One region of the Corynebacterium sp. S7 genome, then DNA from elsewhere that is predicted to be linked to it. Evidence: riboswitches for the same ligand, from Rfam matches in the RefSeq annotation. Region 1 holds a riboswitch; the other holds the start of a gene.
What was found. Region 1 has a riboswitch for cyclic di-AMP ahead of ACXZ66_RS09580 (C40 family peptidase). Riboswitches for the same ligand answer to the same signal wherever they lie in the genome.
Positions count from the first base shown of each region.

Region 2: another riboswitch for cyclic di-AMP. It lies ahead of ACXZ66_RS04630 (resuscitation-promoting factor Rpf1 domain-containing protein); the one in region 1 lies ahead of ACXZ66_RS09580 (C40 family peptidase).

Region 1 is NZ_CM136760.1:2,010,420-2,015,052, reverse strand. It holds gene qcrB (cytochrome bc1 complex cytochrome b subunit) at 1-1,038, shown strand, start outside; cyclic di-AMP (ydaO/yuaA leader) riboswitch at 1,471-1,669, shown strand; gene ACXZ66_RS09580 (C40 family peptidase) at 1,680-2,432, shown strand; gene ACXZ66_RS09575 (C40 family peptidase) at 2,651-3,712, shown strand; gene ACXZ66_RS09570 (glycosyltransferase family 4 protein) at 3,713-4,633, shown strand, end outside.
Region 2 is NZ_CM136760.1:952,323-956,955, forward strand. It holds gene ACXZ66_RS04620 (helicase-associated domain-containing protein) at 1-1,271, opposite strand, end outside; gene ACXZ66_RS04625 (hypothetical protein) at 1,349-1,543, shown strand; gene ACXZ66_RS04630 (resuscitation-promoting factor Rpf1 domain-containing protein) at 1,703-2,386, opposite strand; cyclic di-AMP (ydaO/yuaA leader) riboswitch at 2,393-2,587, opposite strand; gene ACXZ66_RS04635 (cold-shock protein) at 2,996-3,379, shown strand; gene ACXZ66_RS04640 (DUF2771 domain-containing protein) at 3,430-3,951, opposite strand; gene ACXZ66_RS04645 (glutaminyl-peptide cyclotransferase) at 3,972-4,633, opposite strand, start outside.

The DNA of each region.
Region 1 (4,633 bases):
TCCGACTTGATGCTGGATCGCTTCTATATCCTTCACGTTCTGGTTCTGCCAGGTTTGCTCCTCGCACTGATCGCGGCTCACGTGCTGTTGGTCTGGTACCAGAAGCACACCCAGTTCCCAGGTCCTGGTCGTACAGAGAACAACGTTGTTGGTGTCCGCATTCTGCCAGTCTTCGCTACGAAGGCTATCGGTATGGGCCTGTTGGTCTTTGGTGTACTTGCAGCAATGGCAGGTTTGACCACGATCAACGCCATCTGGAATCTCGGACCGTATAACCCGTCACAAGTCTCTGCTGGTTCGCAGCCGGATATCTACATGCTGTGGACTGACGGCGCAGCACGTGTCATGCCAGCGTGGGAACTCTACCTTGGCAACTACACGATTCCGGGTGCCTTCTGGGTTGTCTTAATGGCAGGTGCCATGGTGGTCCTGTTGTTCGCATACCCGTGGATTGAAAAGAAGGCCACCGGCGATAACGCTCACCACAACTTGCTGCAGCGCCCACGTGACGTTCCAGTTCGTACCGGTATCGGTGTCATGGGTATCGTCTTCTTCCTGCTGCTGACGCTCTCTGGCGGTAACGACCTGTTCGCTTACCACTTCCAGATCTCGCTGAATGCAATGACCTGGGTTGGTCGTATCGGTCTGATTATCCTGCCACCGTTGTCGTACTTCATTACTTACCGCATCTGCGTTGGTTTGCAGCGCTCCGACCGTGAGGTCCTGGAGCACGGCATTGAGACCGGCGTGATCAAGAAGCTGCCTAACGGCGCATTCGTAGAGATCCACCAGCCACTGGCCACAGATGCTGAAGGCAACGCAATCCCACTGGAGTACACCGGCGGACGCGTTCCTAAGCAGATGAACCAGCTCGGTTACTCCGACAGTGAGTCTTCCGGTATCTTCTCCCCAGATGATCCTGATATCACTGCACGTCGTGCACAGATCAAGCGCGAGAACCATCACGAAGAAACGCGTGCTCTCGCTGCTCTCAACGAGGAGAATCGTCGTCGAGACATTGAAGCCGGACGTGACTAACATCGGCTAGATTTAGCGCTCACAAACGCGCCCTACATATATATGTAGGGCGCGTTTTCGCATTCCTTCTGGAGGCACTTTTGGTGAACTTAACCGGTTTTCATATGTTGTGGTTGATGTGGATGTGACAACTTCTTTTGGAAAGTGAGGAAGGTCACATCACGTTCCAGGGTCTATTTAGTGGCGGAATTTTAGCCGAGGAATTCTAGTTTGTACGCCAAAATGGCCCCAAGGAACCTGCTGGTCAGGTGAACTAATTCAAGTCGGTCCCAAGAGGATTTCAAAACCTCTGAAAATTGCACTCCCAATGAACTCGGAATGGTTTCAGCTAAATAACGAGAAGATAACGAGCGGGTCGTTGGACAAACCTTGTTGCCGTTTCGTAACCTAATTGAGACCTTGCGGCCGAACGGTACGCACGGAACACCAATTGAACACATATTGCCGAACTTGGCCGGATCTACAGTTTCACCCTGGAGCTGTCCGGTCGGACCGGGGAACCACAGAGTTTTCCTGGGGCGAAGACATCGTAAGGGTGGCTGGATCAGATATCCGTTGCCATGGAGCGGTGGAAGGTTAATTCCGAAACCTAGCCCGTCAGCTAACTCGGTAGGCGTTATAGGAAGATATGGAGAACATTCGTGGGACAGCACCGTCGCCTGAATACGAAGACCGCACGTAACATCGCTGCAGTATCTGCAGTTGCACTGAGCACCACCCTTTTGGTGCCAACCGCTGCAAACGCAGCTGAGGTGACCGTACCTGGCACCAACCTGAGCTCTGAGGTTCCTGGAATTGAGAACATTGCAGGCATTGCGAACATCCCGGGCATTGAACAGTGGATCCCATCCTTGGCCGGCCAGTCCGACAACAGCAACGTCCAGGCGGCAATTAACCAGGTTCGCCAGATCCCAGGCACAGCCGCAGTTCCAGGATTCAACGAGTGGCTTAATGGGGTAGAGGCTCAGGTTGCGCCTGTAGCAGAGACTACTTACTCCGCTGCTGCTTCTGCACCTGCTGCAGCCGCACCGGCACCAGTTGCTCAGCAATCCACTGGTCAGAACATTGTCGACATTGCTCGCTCTAAGATTGGCTCCCCTTACGTCTACGGCGCAGCCGGCCCTAACTCCTTCGACTGCTCCGGTTTCACCTCCTGGGTCTACCAGCAGGCAGGTAAGACGATTCCACGTACTTCCCAAGCGCAGGCAGCACAGGGCACAAGCGTTTCCCGTGAGAACATCCAGCCAGGAGACATCATTGTCTACTACAGCGGTGCTTCCCACGTTGGCATCTACGCGGGCAATGGCATGATGATTGACGCACTGAACTCTGGTTCCCCAGTGGCAGAGCGTCCAATCGACTACATGCCAATTCACTCGATCGTGCGCTACTAGTCTGCGCGAATATGATGCCCCGTGAGCGCCAAAAGCGCCCCGGGGCATTTGTGATCAACAACACCAAAGATATATTAGATAACGGTTTAGTTAAGCTTGTTATGCATCGTGGTAACAGCTAAAGTGGCTACCGTTAAAGCTTGACTTCCTCCCTTTTAGCCTGGCAGGACAACCACGGTCCTCGGCTTGGGAGACGTGTTTTTAGAGGAGATTTCCCAGTGGCAAAGCACCGCGCAACCGGTCGTCGTTACGCTCTTGTTGCTTCTTCTATTGCGACAGCCGTCGTAGCCGGAACAGTCGTTGTTCCTGCGCAAGCAGATTCGGTCGATGACCTGATCAAGGAGATGGAAGGCATCTCCCAGCAGGCTGGCGCTAAGAATGAAGCGGTAAAGCAGCTCGAGATTGAGATTGAGCAGTCGCAGAGCAAGCTCGATGCCCTCGGCTCGGAGGCAGCAGTTGCCAACGCAGCTGTGCAAGATGCGAACAACGTGCAAAGCGGATTCCAGGGCGATGTGAACGGCATTGCAACATCGAAATACCGCAATGTCCAGAATGACTCGCTGATTTCCACCATGGAGTCGGGCAACCCGCAGACCGTGATCGATCGTGCAGCGTACTTGGGCGCAATCTCGCGGAACACTGAGCGCACCCTAGGCCAGCTGCAGGACGCAACTCAGACAGCGGCAGACCGTGCGAACGCGGCCAATATCGCTGTAGTTGAGGCCGAATTCTACAAAAACCAGCTGGACTCGAAGCATGCGAAACTGGACCAAGAGCGCAGCACTCTCGAGTCCCAGGTCCAGGACATGCAGCAGCGCATTGACTCCCTCAGTGCGGAGCAGCGTCGTGCATGGGAAGAAAAGGATCAGCCTGAGGTTCCGAATCCAGCAATTGGCCAGCCAGAGTCTTCCTCTAGTGCGGTTGCGGTTGTTTCCGCAGCAGGTTCTTCTGCAGTCTCTGCGGCTTTGTCCAAGCTTGGTTCCCCATATGGCTGGGGTGCGGCAGGCCCAGACGCTTTCGACTGCTCGGGTCTGATGTACTGGGCTTACCAGCAGCAGGGCAAGTCCATTCCGCGTACCTCGCAGGCGCAGCTCGCCGGTGGGCAGTCGGTGTCTACCTCTGATCTGCAGCCGGGCGACATCATTGGCTATTACCCAGGTGTAACCCACGTGGGCATGTACATCGGTAATGGTCAGGTTGTGCACGCTTCTGACTACGGCATTCCAGTCCAGGTTGTTGCCTATGATTCAATGCCAATTCAGGGCGCAGCCCGCTACTAAATGGTCACACTGCTTGTAACGAATGATTTCCCGCCTACCGTAGGCGGGATTCAGTCGTATTTGAGAGACTTTGTCTCAACAGTAACGCCTGAGAAAATAATCATCTTTGCATCCACCCAGGACGCCGCAGAGGCGGAGAGGTTCGATGCAGATTTCCCTTATCAGGTAATTCGCTGGCCGCGAAAGGTAATGCTGCCTACCCCGGCAACTATCCGCGAGATGCAGAAAATCATCCGCGAGCACAGTATTAATACAGTGTGGTTCGGTGCAGCAGCACCCCTGGCTGTCATGGGCGCAGCAGCGCGAGCAGCAGGGGCGCAACGCGTTGTCTCTACCACCCATGGCCATGAGGTCGGATGGTCGATGATCCCAGGTGCCAGGCAAGTGCTCTCCATAATTGGGCAGTCTTCCGATGTAGTCACGTACATCTCGAAATACACGCTGAATCGTTTCCGCACAGCCATTGGCACTCACCCAGAGTATGTCCGCCTTCCTTCGGGCGTGGACACTGACTATTTCCGCCCGGCTACGCCACAGCAGCGCTTGCAAACCCGGGAGAGGTTTGGCATTGGTGATCAGCCACTTATCGTTTGTGCCTCTCGGCTCGTCCCGCGCAAAGGCCAAGACCAACTTATCCGTGCGATGGAGGCAGTAATTAAGGAATTCCCTGAAGCTCAGCTCGTCATCGTGGGCAAGGGATACTACGGCACAACGCTGGAAGTGCTGGCCCAGGATCTTCCGCACAACGTCACTTTCACGGGAGCAGTACCACGCGACGATCTTCGCGACCTTGTCGCCGCCGCTGATATCGCTTCGATGCCGTCGCGGACTAGGGGAGGGGGCCTCGATGTCGAAGGCCTAGGCATCGTCTATCTTGAGGCGCAGGCTTGCGGCGTGCCCGTGGTTGCGGGCAATTCGGGG
Region 2 (4,633 bases), 1.1 Mb from region 1:
ATCACCGCGTCGAGTTCGGAATCAGAGATCCCTGCAGCAGCAAGTGGTGCACTAAATTGCAGATCCTCGACCACCTCCGCGCGCTCCAGCGAGACACCTGGGACCCGAGTGAATTGAGCAACGATGAGCTTGCGCGCACGGCGAATCGTCGGATCGTGCATGGCCTCGGAAAACAACCTGATCGTTTGACCCTTCGCATCCTTGCCACCGAGCAGGTGGACCTGCCACGGCGAGGCCATCCAGCCAGCCAGAACTATGGCCCACTGATCCGACAACGTAGCATCGGCCCATTCCAGGCCGTCGCGAGTAGGAGCGAGACCATCAACATCTGCCTCTATCTCACCGCGGCCAATGATGCCCGCGGATTCACCGATAGACACCAAAAGCGCAACGCTAGATTCAGCAACTTGCACTTCCTTAGACAGTCCCGCCAGTGCGCGCACACCAACAGATCCGTCTCTATTAAGAACGACAGGTTTGCGACCAAGGCGTGTGACAATCTTGCGCATCGCGCGTGTGGCATCGAGCCCCTGGGCGGTCGCGGAATCGTCGATAAGCGAAAATGCTTTTTGGCCTGTGTCTGCGCCCCCGAGGATGCGACTGGAAGGCTGCAACGAATATTGTCTCGGTGTTTCGCCGCGAACGATGTCGCGTACGGGGCGTGGTAGGCGCACGGTGGAGGCATTGACGCGGACGAGGAGGCCGAGTTCGATGAGCCGTGGGATGGGGCGCGTCGGGTCAGCGTCGACGGCCGCGTCGCGCGTGGTGCCCACCGAACCCGAGGACGCGAGAGTGTCCAACACTGCCCGGGCAGGCCGATCCAACTCGTTGACAATCTTTCTGGTGTCCTCCACGGAAGCGGGGAGTGCATCTAAGATGCGCCAGCCGGAGGGCAAAGCGCCGAGCGCGCCGGGCGTGACCTGAATTTCATCCGAACCGAAGATGAGGGCATATCCGCGCAGGCCGTCGATGGCATCGCGGGCGAGTTGCGCGGGCACAGGAAGCTTCTCGACGATAGCCTCCACCTTGACTGGCGCGAGTTCCGCGCCGAGATCGCCCGCCGTTTCTAAGGCTGCAATCTCAAGCGTGCTCAAGCTCCGGACAGCGCGGGCAAGCGAACCCGGCAGCGTGATGCGCGACGCCAGCGAACTTACCCCTGGGGGTAGTGGAACGGACAAATCTGGGCGGCTACGCAGGAGCTGCTTCAACTCGGCATCGCTCATTTGAGCAAGTGAGGTGCGGAAATCAAGCGGGGAGGTGGACTCGGTCATGGTGATGGCAATCTTACGCGGTAGCTTTCTGGCCGGTTAAGTTACTTTTTGGCCTGGTATTTGGCACAATATGGACTATGGCTAATCATGTAGACAAGAAGAACGTTAATAACCCAGCTTGGCCTGTGGATACCCCAGGTGACGGCCACCCGGTTACAGAAATCTCCTCAAAGCTTCAAGGCGCATCCAGCCCATTCGGCGATGACTTGGTGCTGCCTCGCCCATCCGAGGAACTTGGCTACGTGCACCCTTACACCCGCGTTAACCACTAAAAGTTAGACGCGATTTTCTTACCCCTGCCACCCCTGTTGTGTTGGTGGCAGGGGTATTTTGCGTTGCTAAAAACCGGCTGGGACCGGGAGCGTGAAAAAGGCTGTGCCCCTCCCTGATGTGGGAGGGACACAGCCTTAATTTTTTTGTTGCGTCTTGGCTTAGAAGCCGACAGCGCCTGCGATGCGCTGGACATCGCCAGACTGAACAGCTGCGATCAGCTGAGCGTTAGCGGAGTAGAACGCGTTGTAGTTGTTGCCGAAGGTGTTGTACAGGTCAGTCACACCGGCTGGGACTGCGATGCCGTACTGATTCAGAGTGTTCTTGATCTGGTTGTACAGAGCATCTACTGGGGAGGAAACCTCAGCTGCTGCCTCAACTACTGGAGCTTCTGCAGGGGCGGCTGCTGGAGCTGCTGCAATGCTGGTTGCTGGAGCTGGAGCCGGTGCTGGCGCAGCGTTAGGATTTGGGCGGTCGGTGTTCGCTGGGGAGCTCAGACCAAGCTTTGCGGAGCAAGCTGGCCATGCGCCCCAACCCTGGCCAGCCAGGGTCTTTTCTGCAACATAGATCTGCTGTTCGCGAGTTGCCTGGTAAGCGTATGGTGCGAACTCGCCGCCACCGTATGCCTGCCAGGTGGAAGCGGAGAACTGCAGGCCACCGTGGTAGCCGTTGCCGGTGTTGATCGACCAGTTGCCGCCGGACTCACACTGGGCAAGACGATCCCAGTCAGAGTCTGGAGCTGCGCTTGCCTGAGGAGCCATGAGCGCGGTAGCTGCGATTGCTGCTGCTGCGCCTGCAGCGATCTTTGCAGCTGGACGTGCGGACTTACGTGCGGACTGTGCCATGAAAAGAATTCCTCTCTTGTGCGCCTGCGAGGTGAGCTGTCGGGTTCGGGCAGAGGTTGTATAAGCCCGGTTCAGTAGTTGAACTTCACCCCAAGCACTGGCAAGGTTGGTGCCAGTGCGATGCCTGCGTGAGCTGGTGCATCAGCACAAGCAGGCGGTGGGTTCCCCGTCCCTGTCCTATGAAGTTGGTTGGTTTAAGTTCCGTATTGTGAACTACCCGGACAGGGCTCGGCGTGGATAGTTCATCTGTCAGTGTTGCCTCTGGAAGGCCTGCGCAAGACTTTATCGTTTGATAACGATTTAGTCACGCTATCGACACGAATCGGCTCATATTTGTTGTTTTGACCGCATGATTTTATCCATTTTCCGAGGTCAGCGAGCGCGAATTTTCCGGAGTGATCTACATCACGTATAGGTAACAATTATCACAGCTTTATCAATAGTCACGTCTTAGGTGTAGTTTTGCGGTGCAAAAGCTCGCAGGCCATGACCAAGGGAATAGTGAGAGTAGAAAGTAGGTTTTCTTTTAGGACCCGAGTATGGTGGAGTATTTAACCCTGCGCACTTTCACGCGCAGGCCGATGTCGTTGAAAGAAAGTGGTGATGACCGTGCCAGTCGGAAAAGTTAAGTGGTACGACGCTGATAAAGGTTTCGGCTTCGCTTCCAACCCAGGCGATGAAGACGTATATATCGGTAAGGATGTCCTGCCAGAAGGCGTGGACGAACTTGTCCACGGCCAGCGCATCGAGTTCGATTTCGCTGCCGGTCGCCGTGGCCCGCAGGCCCTGCGAGTGAAGGTTTTGGACACCCCCCGACGTCGACCAGTTAATCGTCGGAAGCCAGAAGAGCTCAACTCGATGCTGATGGACGTTATGACCGTCATCGAATCCAGCGTGCAGCCCGTCCTTGCACAAGGCCGCTACCCAGACAGGAAAGAAGCCCGTCAGGTCGCGGAGATCCTGCGGGCTGTAGCGAAAGAGCTTGACGCTTAGGGGGTCCCTTCGGGAACCCTGAGTTCTGATAACCCTGCCCCTACTTCGGTTTACTTCAGTTCGATAGCAATCGACCAGGTAACCAGGTAGGGGCTTTCTGTATTTGTAGCGTCGAGGCCGATCATGAGTGAGGAGACTTCGATGACAACCAGCTGCGGGTTCTCCGTCGAATCACCAACAGGTGCAGCTGAAACAGGGATGTCCACTGAATCGGTGTCGTAGGCGCCGTGGACCTGTTGGTCGTTGGCCCCCGGATCGTCGTAAATTGTCAGCAGCGTCCAGTCGTGGTCGTAGATGTCACTCGGAACCTTGACATTTACCGTGTCCCCGCTGGCGACAGTCAGTGTAGGGATCTCGCCCTCTGGGCATTCCACGCCAGGTTCGCACACCATATAAGGCAATGCTTCGATGGTTTGGTCCCCAGCACTAACGGTAATGGCTACCTCTTGCGGAGGTGTGGGTGGGCGGTTCTTCTGCCACGTCATGATGCCGTAGGCGCCAACGACCATCACCAGCACCATAGCGACGATGAGCGCGAGCAACTTCAGCGACGACGATTTTTTCTTGGCCATGAACAACCAGTGTAGCGGGCCTACTGCATGGGCTCGAAGGTGACCTCGTAGAGATCAGGCCAGCGCTTCCCGGCAAGCAAGAAATGCTTATTCTGCCTGTTATAGGCAATGCCGTTGAGCACGTTATCGGGGTCGTCGGCAGCGTTATTCGGCAAGCCAGACGCGTCAATGACGGCGGTCACCACGCCAGTTTGAGCGTCGATCCGATAAATGTTGGACGTAGTCCAGACATTGGCGTAGATTTCGTCGCCAACGCATTCCAGCTCATTGAGCCCAGTGACGGGCTCTCCCTCGAGAGTGACCGTGAACCGGTCATATTCCTCGAAATCGTCCATCGTCATTCGGCGCAGCTCAGAGGTACCATCGGAGAAAATAACATGATCTTGGCGAGTGCACAGCCCCCACCCTTCGCCCTCGTACTCTGCGGTACCAACCTCCTTGAGCGTCACGGAGTCGCGCTCAATGGCTACGCCGTCCTTCCACGTGAGCTGCCAAATATGGTCGCCGGCTACGGTGATCCCTTCGCCGAAATACTGCGGATCGAGTGATTCACTTTGCAGCTCTTCGCCCTCGATCGTGCGGCGATAAATCCGCGATTCGCCCTCTTTACCAGTGCTCACCAGCAGCGTTCCATCCGGCCCAATTTCCAGGCCCTGGGTAAACGATGTCTCATCGAAAGGGT